Regions from separate parts of the Saccharopolyspora sp. NPDC049426 genome, predicted to be linked through region 1. Evidence: riboswitches for the same ligand, from Rfam matches in the RefSeq annotation. Region 1 holds a riboswitch; the other holds the start of a gene.
What was found. A riboswitch is a leader RNA that binds a small molecule or an ion and turns the genes downstream of it on or off. The one in region 1 is predicted to bind cobalamin.
Positions count from the first base shown of each region.

Region 2: it holds a riboswitch for cobalamin, as region 1 does, so the genes downstream of both, metE (5-methyltetrahydropteroyltriglutamate--homocysteine S-methyltransferase) here and AB0J78_RS12740 (nickel transporter) in region 1, are expected to answer to the same signal.

Region 1 covers NZ_JBFAPZ010000005.1:201,046-208,424, reverse strand. Annotated here, with positions in the region: gene cobA (uroporphyrinogen-III C-methyltransferase) at 1-128, opposite strand, end outside; gene AB0J78_RS12750 (sirohydrochlorin chelatase) at 109-1,014, opposite strand; gene AB0J78_RS12745 (precorrin-8X methylmutase) at 1,011-1,622, opposite strand; gene AB0J78_RS12740 (nickel transporter) at 1,638-2,690, opposite strand; cobalamin riboswitch at 2,770-2,894, opposite strand; gene AB0J78_RS12735 (DUF1876 domain-containing protein) at 3,078-3,347, shown strand; gene AB0J78_RS12730 (LysR substrate-binding domain-containing protein) at 3,411-4,265, opposite strand; gene AB0J78_RS12725 (DMT family transporter) at 4,358-5,245, shown strand; gene AB0J78_RS12720 (aminotransferase class I/II-fold pyridoxal phosphate-dependent enzyme) at 5,242-6,666, opposite strand; gene AB0J78_RS12715 (4Fe-4S binding protein) at 6,706-6,888, opposite strand; gene cobJ (precorrin-3B C(17)-methyltransferase) at 6,878-7,379, opposite strand, start outside.
Region 2 covers NZ_JBFAPZ010000010.1:219,126-226,504, forward strand. Annotated here, with positions in the region: gene AB0J78_RS22575 (ribonucleoside-diphosphate reductase subunit alpha) at 1-294, shown strand, start outside; gene AB0J78_RS22580 (ribonucleotide-diphosphate reductase subunit beta) at 315-1,373, shown strand; gene metE (5-methyltetrahydropteroyltriglutamate--homocysteine S-methyltransferase) at 1,498-3,768, opposite strand; cobalamin riboswitch at 3,898-4,149, opposite strand; gene AB0J78_RS22590 (VOC family protein) at 4,254-5,021, opposite strand; gene AB0J78_RS22595 (helix-turn-helix domain-containing protein) at 5,127-6,134, opposite strand; gene AB0J78_RS22600 (helix-turn-helix transcriptional regulator) at 6,151-7,161, opposite strand.

The DNA of each region.
Region 1 (7,379 bases):
ACGGCGGCGCCGGCGTTGATCAGCCGGGGAAGCCGTCGCTGCGCGACGGGTCCGGCACCGACCACGACCACGCGGCGACCGGCGAGGTCGAGTCCGGCGAGGTAGTGGTTATCCGTTTGAGTGGCCATGTGCGTGTCCGTGTGCGTGACCGTGCCCGGTCGGGTCGTCAGGGTGGTGGTGCGGCGTCTGCGGTGCACCCAGTTTGTCCTCGAAACCCGGAAGCAGCACCCGGTACGCGCAGGTGTCGCAGTTCATCCGGATGTCACCGTGCAGGGCCTCGTGGTATCGCTCCACGACGAGGTCGACCAGGGCGTCGCAGTCTCCCAGATATCCGGCGACGTGGAGCTGGAGCTCCGGTGCGGTCTGGGCCCACTCGCGCGCCTGCGTCACGACGCGCTGCGGCAGCACGCCGTCGAACAGGAAGTACGGGGCCACCACGACGCGCTTGGCCCCGAGCTTGCGAGCCCGGTCCAGCCCGCCAGGGACGTCCGGCGATGCCAGGGAGATGTACGCGGTCTCAACCGTCTCGAAACCGCAGGTCTCCTGCAAGAGGCGTGAGACCTTGCACACCTCGGCGTTGGCGTCGGGGTCGGTCGAGCCGCGGCCCACGAGAACCACTGCCGTGTCGGCCCATTCGTCGCGCGGAACCTGCTCCGCGATCCGCTCGGCGAGCAGGTCCAGCAGGATCGGGTGCGGCCCGAGCGGGCGCCCGAAGACGAAGGACGTGCCCGGGTGGCGGCGGACCTCGCGTTCGAGAGCGGCGGGGATGTCGCCCTTGCCGTGCCCGGCGGCGACCAGCACCAGCGGCACCGCGGCCATCCGGCGGTGGCCCTTGTCGGTGAGTTCGGTCCAGGCTTCGGTGACCGCGGGGGCGGACAGCTCGATGAACCCGCCCGAGCTGTCGACACCGGCTGCCGACATCCGGGCCTTGAGCCGTTCGAGGAAGGCGTGGAACTGCGCGACGCCTTGTTCGTCCACCGTGCCGTGGCCCACGACCAGCAGCGGTTCGGTCACCGGTTACCTCCAGGTTCTGCCCAGTAGAGCAGGGCGTTGATGGCGGCGGCGGCGATCGCCGCACCACCACGTTCGGTCAGGGTGCTCACGGCCGGTAGGCCGCTGCGCCGCAGTGCGGCCTTGCTGTCCACGGCGCCGACGAAGCCGACCGGGACTCCGACGATCAGCGCCGGTTCCAGTTCGCCGTTCTCGGCGAGCTGGAGCAGTTCGAGGAGCGCGGTGGGGGCGTTGCCGACGGCCCACACCGCACCGCGCGGGTGTTCGGCCGCCGCGAGCCGCATCCCCGCCGCGGAGCGGGTGAGCTCTTCGGAGGCGGCGAGGTCGGTGACCCCGGGGAAGTCCAGGCCGATGCGGACCTCCCGGGCGGTGATGCCGGAGGCGACCATGCGCACGTCGGTGATCAGCGGTGCCCCGGCGAGCAGGGCGTCGCGGCCTTGCCGCAGCGCGGGTTCGTCCGCGACGACCTCGCCGGTCCAGCTGGGGTCGGCGGTGGTGTGCACGACGCGTTCGACGACCGCCCGGGTCAGCGGTTCGAACCGGTCGAAGTCGGCTCGTGACCGCATGATCCGGTAGGACTCGGTCTCGATCGGATGGACTGTGCGCCTCATGGTCGTTCCTGTTTCCTATGCGATTTCCGCGCTTTTCCGGGCGGCGAACCGCCACCACGCCGCCGCACCGCCCCAGACCAGCAGGAACAGGCCCAGGGTCACGTATCCGAGCAGCTCGAACTGGTCCCCGATCGCGGCGACCCCGTCGAGGAATTCCAGGCCGGATTCGGCCAGGACCCCGGAGAGCACGACGAAGGCGACCAGCGCGGCGAGCCCCACGGTCAGCGCGGTGGTGGTGACGTTGACCCACAGCCGCCGCAGCGGGCGGGCCAGGGACCAGGTGTAGGCGCGGGACATCAGCATTCCGTCCACGCTGTCCACAGTGCACATTCCGGCGGCGAACAGCAGCGGCAGGCTCAGCACGGCGATGGCCGACAGGTTCGCGCCCGGGGTGACCATCGCCAGGACGGTGATCTCGGTGGCGGTCTGCATGCCGAGGCCGAACAGCAGGCCGATGCCGAACAGGTGCCAGGACCGGGCCACGCCCTGCATCCGGCCGCGCAGCAGTCGTGCGAGCAGACCGCGGCGTCCGAGGACGATCTCGACCTCGGCTTCGTCGATGGCGCCGCTCCGGGCGCGGCGCAGCAGCCGCCACGCGTCGCGCAGCACGAGCGCGTTGAGCACGGCGAGGGCGGTCAGCACGGCGACCACGATCAGGTCGACGGCGGTGGCCATGCGCACGCCGGTCTGCTCGGCCCACTGCTGGGCGGCGGGTCCGGCGATGAAGGCGACCGCGCAGGCCAGCAGCATCACGACGCTGGCGTGGCCGAGGGCGAACCACATGCCGGTGGACACCGGACGCCTGCCGCGCTGCATCAGCAGCCGGGTCGCGTCGTCGATGACGGCGACGTGGTCGGCGTCGAAGCCGTGCCGCAGGCCGAGCAGGTAGGCGGTGGTGCCGGCGGCGGCGAGGCCCCCGGCGGTGCTGAACGCCTGCTCGTGCAGCAGGTAGGCACCCCAGCCCGCGAGGTGCAGTGCTCCGATGGCGGCCAGCAGGACCGCTGACTTCCGGCGCTCGCGCGCGCCCCAACCGGTGGTGTCCCGGCTCACTTCGGCATCCCGACTCATGGGATATCCGACCTCCTGGGTTCTCCCGCCCGGGGTTCGGTGGCCGCGCGCCGCGGGTTCGCGGCACGGGGCCGGCGCGCAGTGTCCTGACTCCCGGATCGGCGTGGTTCCCCCGCCTTCCAGCTGGTGACAGCCGTGGCGATGGGTGGGGACCACTCCCCGGTCACAGTGGCGGGACCGTCCCGGACTCGCACCGGGTTCCTGCACTGTCGGCGACGGTCATCCTTGCCTGATCTACGGTCCGAGGTCAAACCTGGTGAAATCGATCACGTTGCGTGATCTGCGCGCTGCTCCCGTCGGTCGATACCGCTTTCAACTGGCTCAAACAGGGGTACACGGTCGGGTGAGCCCATTGCTCCGGCTCGATGCTGCGTCAAGGAGGCCACCATGAACGAGACGCACTCGATCACGCTGAACCTGCAGGTCGTGGAGGCAGGGGCGAAGACGACCGCGGATGTCGGATTCACCACTCCCGCCGGGCAGGCGCTGCACGGTCACGGCACGGCCCGCAGGCACCCCGACGATCCCGAGGTACCGCAGATCGGCGACGAGATCGCCATCGCGCGAGCCCTCTTCGAACTCGCCCACAAGCTCCTGGACAACGCCTCCAACGACATCGGGGACCGACTCCGCAGGCGCGTCCACCTGCCCGCCTGACCAGCGCCCCAGAACCGTCGACGGGGAGATCGCGCTGATCGGAGGGCCTTCACCGCGGTCTGCTCACGCGACCTCGGCGAGGACGTCGCGGACGACGTTCGCGGCGACTTCGCCGACGTCCACGGGCAGGCCCGGTCTGGCGCGCACCCGGAGTTGGACGGGGTCCAGGCACGGCAGGTCGCGGCGCTCGACCAGCCCGACCGGCCGGGTCTTGGTCGAGGGCAGCAGCGTCACGCCCAGACCCGCGCGTGCCGCGGCGAGCACACCGGAGAGGTCGGCCGCTTCGCAGACCAGGTCCGGCCCCCTGCCGAGCGCGTCCATCGCCTCGATCGCGTGTCTGCGCAGGGTGCAGGGCTGGTCGAACACGACCATTGGCAGCGGCCGGTCCTCGGGCGGCGGCTGCCAGTCCGGAGCGGAGAACCACTCCAGCCGGAAACGACCTGCGTCGATGCTGCGGGAGCAGACGGTCTCGTCGATGAGCAGAGCGAGGTCGATGCTGCCGCGATCGACCGAGTCGGCGAGCCGGGCCGTGCGGTCCAGCCGGAAGCGGATCTCGCGGTCCGGGAACGCCGCGCGCATCCCGGAAGCCAGCTCGGGCAGGAAGCGGTCGGCGGCGTGCTCGGTGGAGCCGAACACCAGCGTGCCTCGACCTTCGGCGCCGAGCCTGCGCACCGCCTCGTCGTGAACGTCGAGGATGCGGCGGGCCTCGGCCAGCAGCAGCTCGCCGTCGGCGGTGAACCGGGCGTGCCTGCCTTCCCGGACCACCAGCTTGCGGTCCAGCGCGCGTTCGAGCTTGCGCAGGTGCTGGCTGATCGCGGACTGCGTCAGGTACAGCGCCGCCGCGGCCCGGTGGAACCCGCCGCACTCGGCGACGGCCACCAGGCTGCGCAGCGCGACGACGTCGAGCACTGCACTCATGCCGTCCAGCCTAGACCGATCAGGAACTGCGATCGATCGCGATTGCTTATCGTTGTTGGACACGGCGGAGCCGCACCGGAACGCTCGTGGACATGCACACGTCGCGGTCGATCCCGCTCTCGCTCGCCGCACCGATCGTCTTCTTCTGGGCCAGCGGATACCCGACCGGAGCTCTGGGCGTCGCCGCCGCACCGCCGTTCCTGCTGACCGCCGTGCGCCTGACGCTGGCGGCGGCGGTGCTCACCGCGATCGCGCTGGTGCGCCGGGCCGCCTGGCCGACCGGCGGCGGCCTCGGGCACAGCGCAGCGGCCGGCCTGCTGACGCACGCGATGCAGTTCGGCGGGTGCTACGGCGGCATGGCCGCCGGAGTGCACGCCTCGGTGACCGCCCTGGTGATCTCGATGAACCCGGTGCTCACGGCCGCGCTGGCGGCAGTGCTGCTGCGGGAGCGGCTGAGCCGGTGGCGACTCCTCGGCCTCGCGCTCGGCGTGCTGGCGGTTCTGGTCACCCTGGGCGGGCAGGTCGCGGCCGAGGGCGAGTGGAACCCCGCGATCCTCCTCACGCTGATCGGGCTGCTGGGCTTCTCGGCGGGCGGTCTCTACCAGCAGCGCTACTGCGGCAGCATCGACCTGCGCTCCGGCGCGGCCGTGCAGACCGCGGCCGCGGCGCTGGTGATCGGGGTGATCGCGCTGTTCGAGGACGGCCACGTCACGCACTGGGCGCAGGCCGGGATCTCCGTGGTGTGGCTGGTGATCACCGGATCGGTGCTGGGCGTGAGCTGCTACCTGCGGGCGGTGGCGGTCGGCGGCGCGGCGCGGGCGAGCGCCCTGTTCAGCGCCGTGCCACCGTTGACCGCGGTGCTCGCCTGGCCGTTGCTCGGCGAAACACCTTCGTTCGCAGTGGTTCTCGGCATCGCCCTGGCGACGACCGCGTGCGTCCTGGGCACTCGCACCGAAACCCGCGCGCCCGCCCGCGTCTAGGCGGCTCGGCGGATCCGCTCCCACGCCGCTTCGACGTGCCTGCGCTCGGTCGCCGGTGAGCCGATGGCCAGCCGCAGCAGGGTTCGTCCACCGATCTTGGTGTGGGTGAGGTAGAGGTCGCCGGAGTCGTTGAGCGCGTTCATCACCCGGTGCGTGCGCTCGTTGGCCTCGTCGACCGGCAGGTCCGGGTAGCGCGGCCGGAAGCAGACCAGCGCGAACGGGTGCGGTTCCAGCAGCTCGAAATCGGGGTCGTCGCGCACCCGCGCGGCGAACTCCTGGGCCAGCGCGACGGTGTCGCGGATGTGCGCGCGCAGCCCTTCGGCCCCGTACCAGCGCAGCACCGACCACAGCTTCAGCGAGCGGAACCGGCGGCCGAGCGGGACCTGCCAGTCCCGGTAGTCGATCACCTCACCGGACTCGCTGGCCTCGTTGCGCAGGTACTCCGGCAGGATCGACAAGGCCTCGATCATCGGGGCCCGATCGGCCAGCCACAGGGCGCTGCAGTCGAAGTTGGTCAGCAGCCACTTGTGCGGGTTGGTGCAGTAGGAGTCGGCGAAGTCGGCGACTCCGTCGTTGATCCAGCGCAGCTCCGGGCACACCGCCGCGACACCGGCGTAGGCGGCGTCGACGTGCAGCCAGACGCCGCGGCTCCGGCAGACCTCGCCGATCTCGCGCACGGGGTCGATCGCGGTGGTCGAGGTGGTGCCGATCGTCGCGCACACCATCGTCGGCACCGCACCTGCTTCCACGTCCGCGGCGATGAGTTCGTCGAGGTGGCGCGGGTCCATGCCGAGCGTTTCCGGGTCGGTGTCGACCACCCGCACGTTGTCCGCGCCGATACCGGCCAGCCGCGCCGCCCGCTCCAGCGAGGAGTGGGTGTGCGCCGAGACGTAGAGCGCGTGGCGGCGGGTGATGCCCCTCCGCGCGACGTCTTCGCCCGTCCGCTGGAGCGCGGCCAGGCACGCGACGAGCACGGCGCTGGACGCGGAGTCCTGGATGACCCCGCCACCGGCCGCGTCGGTGCGGAAATGCGCAGGCAGGCCCAGCAATTCGGTCAGCCAGTCCACGACGACGGTTTCCAGCTCGGTGCAGGCCGGGCTCGTCGCCCACACCATGCCCTGCACACCGAGCCCGCTGGAGAGCAGGTCACCGAGGATCGACGGCCCGCTCGAATTGGCCGGGAAGTAGGCGAAGAACCCCGGGTGCTGCCAGTGCGTCACACCCGGCAGCAGGATCTCGTCGAGGTCCCGCAGAACCTGGTCGAACCCCTCGCCCCGTTCCGGCGGATGCGCGGGGAGCGCGTCCCGCACCGCCCCCGGACCCACCTGCGAGCGCACCGGGAGCGACTCGATCCCCGCCCGGTAATCCGCGATCCAGTCCACGACCTGCTTGCCGACCCGCCGGAACTCCTCCGGCGACATGTCACCACCCACCCGACCACCTTCCCACTCCCAACGCGATCAGCGCAGGAGGTCGATGGCGTCTCTGGGGCAGATCTCGACGCATTCGCCGCAGGACGTGCAGGCCTCGGCGAGCACGTAGGGGCGGCCCGGGGCCGGGCGGAGGGCGTGTTCCGGGCAGGTGAGCAGGCACGCGCCGCAGGCGGTGCACGCGTCGGTGATGGTCAGCGGGTCAACGGACATCGCCCGCCATCCAGCGGTAGCCGCGCGGGGTGACCATCCGGCGACCGACCACAGTGGACTGCGAGGAGCCGACGACGACCGTGGTGAACATGTCCACGTCCGCCGGGTCGAACTCGTCGATCGAGGCGCACCAGACCTTCTGGTCCGCGCGGCTGGCCTGGCGGACCGCGCCGACCGGGGTCGTCGCCGGGCGGTGCTCGGCGAGGATCTCCAGAGCGCGGCCGAGCTGCCAGTGGCGCTGCACCGAACGCGGGTTGTAGAAGCAGACCACCAGGTCGCCCTCGGCGGCGGCGCGGACCCGGCGCTCGATCATCTCCCACGGCGTGTGCAGGTCGGACAGGCTGATCAGCGCGTGGTCGTGGCCGAGCGGGGCACCCAGCAGCGCCGATGCCGACAGCGCGGCGGTCACGCCCGGCACGCCGACGACCTCGATGTCCACGTCGGCCTTCTCCAGCGCCGGACTGGCCATCGCGTACACGCCTGCGTCGCCG
Region 2 (7,379 bases), on a different contig from region 1:
GCCACCGCGTTCGAGATCGAGCCGCACTGGCTGGTCGAGGCCGCGGCCCGCAGGCAGAAGTGGATCGACCAGGCGCAGTCGCTGAACCTGTACCTGGCCACGCCCAGCGGGCGCAAGCTCGACGAGCTCTACCGGCTGGCCTGGCGCAAGGGCCTCAAGACGACCTACTACCTGCGCTCGTCCAGCGCGACCCACGTGGAGAAGTCCACGCTGCGCGGTACCGACGGCAAGCTCAACGCCGTCCCCGCCGCCGCCTGCTCGGTCGAGGACCCCGATTGCGAGGCCTGCCAGTGATCCCCCAGGAGAAGGAGCTCATGAGCACCACCACCGGACTCGGCACCATCGACCGCGACGGCGGGCGGGTCGACGTCTCCGAGAAGGCGATGATCAACTCGCGGGCCGACGTCAACCAGCTGCTGCCGCTGAAGTACGGCTGGGCCTGGGACAAGTACCTCGCGGGTTGCAACAACCACTGGATGCCCACCGAGGTGTCGATGCAGGCCGACATCGCGCTGTGGAAGTCCCGCGACGGGCTCACCGAGGACGAGCGCACCATGCTCAAGCGCAACCTCGGGTTCTTCGCGACCGCGGAATCGTTGGTGGCCAACAACATCGTGCTCGCGGTCTACCGGCACCTCACCAACCCGGAGTGCCGGCAGTACCTGCTGCGGCAGGCGTTCGAGGAGGCCGTGCACACCCACACGTTCCAGTACATCTGCGAGAGCCTCGGTCTCGACGAGGGCGAGTTGTTCAACGCCTACCGGGAGATCCCCTCGATCGCCGACAAGGACGCGTGGGCGCTGCGCTACACCCAGAACCTGGAGAACCCGGAGTTCGCGACCGGCACCCCGGAGGCCGATCAGGCGTTCCTGCGGGACCTCATCGCGTTCTACGTGATCTTCGAGGGCATGTGGTTCTACACCGGGTTCGCGCAGATCCTGTCGCTGGGCAGGCGGAACAAGATGGTCGGGATCGCCGAGCAGTACCAGTACATCCTGCGCGACGAGTCGATCCACCTGAACTTCGGCATCGACTGCATCAACCAGATCAAGCTGGAGAACCCGCACCTGTGGACCCCGGAGTTCCAGCAGGAGGCGCGCACGATGCTCCGCGAGGCGTGCGAGCTGGAGAACGCCTACGGCCGGGACACCATGCCCCGCGGGATGCTCGGCCTGAACTCCGAGGTGTGCGAGCAGTACATGCGGTTCATCACCAACCGCCGCTGCGCACAACTCGGACTGGAACCGGTCTTCCCGGAAACCGACAACCCGTTCCCCTGGATGTCGGAGACCATGGATCTGAAGAAGGAGAAGAACTTCTTCGAGACCAGGGTCACGGAGTACCAGTCGGGCGCGGCGCTCACCTGGGACTGAAGCGCCGAGGGGCGGTTTTGGTCCGAACTGACCCGAATTCGATCGTGGAAGGTTCGGACCAAAACCGCCCGGTGTCGGCGCCACCGTCACAACGGCGGCCGCCGGCGACGGGGACCCGGCTGGATCAGGGGCGGGTGCGGTGGGCCGCCTCGGTCATGTTGCGCAACGCCGGTTCCACCTGCGGGTAGTCGCGGGTCTTGAGACCGCAGTCCGGGTTGACCCACAGCCGGTCGGCCGGAACTGCCTTGAGAGCGGCCCGCAGCAGCTCCCCCATCTCCTCCTGGTCGGGCACCCGGGGTGAGTGGATGTCGTAGACGCCTGGCCCCACGCCCCGGTCGAAGCCGACCTCGTTGAGGTCGGCGAGGACCTCCATGCGGGAGCGGGCCGCCTCGATGCTGGTCACGTCGGCGTCGAGGGCCACGATCGCGTCGATGACGTCGCCGAACTCCGAATAGCACAGGTGGGTGTGGATCTGGGTCGCCTCGGCGATCCCGGAGGTGGCCAGGCGGAACGACTCCACCGCCCACTCCAGGTAGGCCGGCCGTTGCTCGGCGCGCAGCGGCAGCAGTTCGCGCAGCGCGGGCTCGTCGACCTGCACCACGCGGATCCCGGCCGCCTCCAGGTCGCGGACCTCGTCGCGGATGGCGAGCGCGACCTGGCGGGCGGTGTCGGCCTGCGGCTGGTCGTCGCGGACGAACGACCACGCCAGCATGGTGACCGGACCCGTCAGCATTCCCTTGACCGGCTTCTCGGTGAGCCGCTGCGCGTGCGCGGCCCACTCGACCGTCATCGGTTCCGGACGCCGCACGTCGCCGAACAGGATCGGTGGCCGCACGCACCGGGAGCCGTAGGACTGCACCCACCCGTTGTCGGTGGCGGCGAAACCGTCGAGTTGCTCGGCGAAGTACTGCACCATGTCGTTGCGCTCGGGCTCGCCGTGCACCAGCACGTCCAGGCCGATGTCCTCCTGCAGCGCGATGACGCGCTCGACCTCGTCGCGCATCCGCTGCCGGTAGGTGGCCGCGTCGATGCGCCCGGCGCGCAGCGCGGCCCGCGCCTTGCGGACGTCGGTGGTCTGCGGGAACGATCCGATCGTGGTGGTCGGCAGCGGCGGCAGGCGAAGCGACTTCTGCTGCGCTTCTGCCCGTTTCGCGTAATCGGTGCGCCGGGAGTCCTGCGGGCGCAGTGCGTCGAGTCGCGCGCGAACGCGGTTGTCGCGCACCCGCTCCGCCCGCGCCCGGTCGGCCACCGCCGCTCGCGCCTCGACGAGCTCGCTCTCGACGACGTCGCGGCCCTCGCGCAGCGCCCGCCCGAGGGTGACCACCTCGCGGACCTTCTGCGCCGCGAAGGAAAGCCACGGCTTGACCTGCGGATCGAGCGAGGTCTCCGCGTCGATGTCGTAGGGCACGTGCAGCAGCGAGCAGGACGTGCCGATGCCCACCTCGCCGGCCGAGCCCAGCAGCGTCGCCGCCGCGGTCATGCACCGGTCGAGGTCGGCGCGCCAGATGTTGCGGCCGTCGATCAACCCCGCGACCAGAGTCTTGTCGCGCAACCCGGGAGTGGCGGCAACTCGGTCCTGAGTGGACGGATCGGTGACCAGGTCCAGCGCGATGCCCTCGATCGGCGCGGCGGCGAGCACGCCGAGCGCGTCACCGGGATCGCCGAAGTAGCAGGCGGTGAGGATCGCGGGGCGTTCGGCGAGGTCGCCGAGGCGCCGGTAGGTGTTGCGCAGCGCGTCGAGCTCCTGCGGCGTGCGGTCGGCGGCCAGCGCGGGCTCGTCGAGCTGCACCCACTGCGCTCCGGCCCGGTGGAGTTCGCCGAGCAGCTGCTCGTAGGCGTCGGTGAGTTCGGCGAGCTTGTCCAGCGGGTCGAAGTCCTCTTCGGACGGTTTGGACAGCAGCAGGAACGTCAGCGGCCCCACCAGCACCGGCCGGGTCTCCACCCCGAGCTTGCGCGCCTCCCGGAACTGCTCGACAGCGGTGCGGTCGGTGAGCGAGAAGCTCGTGTCCGGGCCGATTTCGGGGACCAGGTAGTGGTAGTTGGTGTCGAACCACTTCGTCATCTCCAGCGGGGGCACGGCCTCGGTGCCGCGCGCCATCGCGAAGTAGGTGTCCAGCGCGCCGAGGCCCAGCTCGGCGTAGCGGCGCGGGACGGCCCCGAAGGCGACGGCGGTGTCCAGGACGTGGTCGTAGTAGGAGAACGTGTTGCCCGGGACCGAGTCGAGGCCTGCTTCGGCCAAGCCTCGCCAGGTGTCCTCCCGCAGCCGACGCGCGACCTCCCGCAGGTCCGCCTCGCCGCTGCGGCCCGCCCAGTAGGACTCCAGGGCTCGCTTGAGCTCCCGGTTCGGGCCGATCCGGGGATGTCCGAGTACGGTGGATCCGATCTTGCTGGTCAACGCTCTCTCCTCGCGAGCTCGACGTGGTCGGTCGAGGACTTCGCGGCAGGCACGCGCCGACCAGCGGACGCACGTCGCCCGCTGATCGTCCGCCAGGCCCTCCCGCGAGACCTCGGACCAGCGCGCACCGTCGGTGCGCGCGCCGGTGGCAGGTCTTCGGACTCGCGGGCACCCGGTCTCGGGGAGGTCCCGGTGGAACCTCGCGCCTCAAGACCGGACCTACTGGCCGTCGCTTCCCGGACGCGTGACGCCCAGTGCTCATGACGGCGGTCGTTCCCGCTCACCGCTGCGGGGCAGTCCCGGATTCGCACCGGGTTCCCTCTTGCCTCGTTCGATCGCGCTCACCGCTCGACCGGACGAACCACCAGCACCCTCAGGCTAACCATCCGCGGGCACGAGACAACCCCGCGCGGCGTTCGGCCGGGTCCCCATCACGGCTCTGAGCTCGTGTTCGACACCCGGAGGAGATCCCGATCACGGAGCGGTCAGCCGGCCTTGGCGGAACCGATGGTGAAGGGCGTGCCGAACGGGTCCTTGACCTCGGCGATGCGGCCGTAGGCCATGTCGTAGGGGGGCTGGACAACGCCGCCCGCGTCGGTGGCCCGTCGTGCGGTGGCGTCGGTGTCCTCGACCATGAACAGCGTGCCCCAGGACGAAGCGGTGGCGGACGGGTCGCCGAGGATTCCGCCGATCTCGTGGCCGTCGGGTCGGCGCAGGAACGTGAAGTCACCTTCGCCGAGGTGTCCCTCGCTGTCCAGGCTGAAGCCGAAGACCTTCGGGTAGAACTCCCGCGCCGGACCCGGGTCCGGGGTGACGAGATCGTTGCGCAGCAAGGTGTTCGGCTCGTTGACGAGGCGGGATCCGATGTGCTTGTTGCCGTGCCAGAGCCCGAACTGCCCGCCGACCGGGTCCTTGAGGATCGCCATCCGCCCCTTGTCCATCACGTCCATGGGCGGGGTGATCACCTGGCCGTCGGCGGCCTCCGCCTTGGACACGGTGCCGGCGACGTCATCGGTGGCGAAGTAGACGTTCCACCAGAACTCGGTCGCCTCGAGGTCGTGGTTGGGCATGAGCGCGGCGACTTCCCTGCCCCGGACCAGGCACATCGTGTAGCGGCCCATCCCCTCGGGCCCCACGTCGAACTCCCACCCGAAAACGGCGCCGTAGAACGCCATCGCACGATCGAGGTCGGGGATTCCCAGGTCGATCCACGCGGGCGTCCCGTTGGGCTGCACCGCATCCACTTCCGCCATGACTCCTCCTCAGCTGCCGGGGAACTGCCACGACGGTAACCAGCGGCCCTGACAAATCGCCCACCGAAGCACGGGAGAGTGTCACCCCGGTGCACGGAGGAATTCTCAGGTTTTGATGGGGGACCAGGCTCGCAGCCACGTGTCGGGGTTGCTGAGGTCCGGGGTGGCGGTCGCGTTGCGCACCACCGGAACGCGCATCAGCATCCCGAAGTTGTCCGGGTCGGCGATCCGGTGCTTGAGGCGCTCGTGGTTGCGCTCGCGCAGCTCGGGGTCGGTGAGGCAGCGGACCGCGCCGAACCCGCCCCGGGTGAACACACCGCTGCACAAGGTCAGGCTGCGCCGCACGTTGTAGGGGTTGGGGAAGCGCGCCAGCATGCCCACGTCCTCGATCAGCCGGTCGTCGTGCAACGTCGGCCGGTACTGCCGGGATTCCTCGGCGATCTCGAAGACCTCCCCGTGCCCGAGGTCGTCGACCTCGACCTGGCGCACCGGCAGTCCGAAGCGCACCTGACGCCGCATCGGGTTCATCGCCGGACTTCCCAGCAGCACCAGGTGCGCATGCAGGTCGTGCGGGTCGATGCGGCGGGCGATGTCGAACCGCACGTCCGACGCGGGGTTCAGCGCGCGGACGTGCCCGTAGAGCTCGATCAACGAGTCGCCGTCGGCGTAGGAGGACATCCCGATGTAGTTGCGCCGCTCGGGCGAGGCCAGCGGCGAGAGGTTCCGGGCGGGAACGCGCCCGGTGAGGATGCGCACCGGGCCGCCGTCGGGGAACCGCCAGAAGTCCGAGAACCCCTGCGCCGACGTGGACTCATCCGCGTGGGACCGCAGCGCGTCCAGCTCCTCCTTGAGCTTCGCGCGGAGCCGGCGCTCCTGTTCGGTGAGCGAGGCCGGTGAGGGGAGTTTCCCGTTCCTCGCCGGGTTCTCGGCCGCGAAGAAGGTCGCGTAGTCGCCGAGCCGGGGCGGTGGCGGCACCTTCACCCCGCCTTCCCACTGCGAGACGCTGGAGACCGCCACGCCGAGCACCCGCGCCAGCTTCCCCTGGGTCAGGCCGTGCCCCTGGCGCAGTTCCCGCAGCCGTGCGCCGAGACCGGACCGCTGCGCACTCACCATCGCCGCCTCCTCGTGATCAGGTCTTCGGTCGCCACTCGTAGAGCCGGTTCGCCGGGTTCTGCAGGTCGGGCGTGCCGGTCACGTGCCGCATCACCGGAACCCGCATCAGCACCCCGAAGCGGTCGAGGTCCTCGACCTCGTCGTGGAGGTAGGCGAGGTTGCGGTCCTTGGCCTGCGGATCGGTCAGGCAGCGCACCGCGCCGAACCCTCCCCTGGTGAACACGCCGCTGCAGAAGGTCAGCGTGCGGCGAATGTTGTTCGGGTTCGGGATCCGGGCGAGCATTCCGACGTCCTCGACGAGCTGATCGCCTCGGAAGCCCGGTTTGAGCCTGCGCTCGCCGTCGATCTCGAACACCGAACCGTCGGGGACGTCCTCGTCGGGGACCTGCCGGACCGGCCACTCGGCGGTCAGCCACTCCACCCACGGGTTGGCCGCACCGCTGCCCAGGAACACCAGGTGGGCGCGCAGGTCGTCGTCGCCGAGGTTCTCGAGCCGGATCTCCACCTCGGAACGCGGGTTGGCCGCGCGCACCGTCCCGAACAGCTCCACAGCGGCGTCGAGGTCCGCGCAGCGGGCCAGCGACAGGAAGTTCGGCTCGCTGGGAGTACCCAGCGGCGACCAGTGCTTCTCGCTGAGCCCGCCGGTGACGATGAGGACGGGTCCCCCGTCGGGGAAGTGCCAGAAGTCCTGGCCCGCTTCGGCTTCCGCGGGACCGCGCACCTCGTCCAGCGTCGTCCGCAGGCGGTCGAGCTCCTGCTTGAGCCGCAGGCGCTCTTCGCGCTGCTCGCCGGTGAGCTGGTTCTCCGGCGGGACCCCGCCGGTGGCGTCGGCGGCGAAGAACGTCGCGTAATCGGCCAATCGGGTGAGCGGAGGTAGTTTCGCGCCGCTCTCCCAGGAGGAAATGCTCGACACCGCGACGCCGAGGGACCGCCCCAGCCGAAGTTGCGTCATACCGCGGGATTCGCGCAGCTCGCGAAGCCGCGAGCCGAGCCGTCCGGTTCCGCCCTGGTTCCCGGGACGGGCCATCGCGCCGTCTCCTTCACTCCGTTCGGATAATTTCACCAAACTTCACTGAACCACTGAAGACCAGCAGATACTGACACCTCGGGTGCATAACGGCAAGTCGTTGCCCAGCAAAGACATTGACGGTCTGTTGAAGTGATCGCATACTGACGGCGGAGCGTTTCACCTGGCGGCGAAGAACTTCAACGGAGAAGTGAAATTTCACCGCAGCAGAGGCGCTG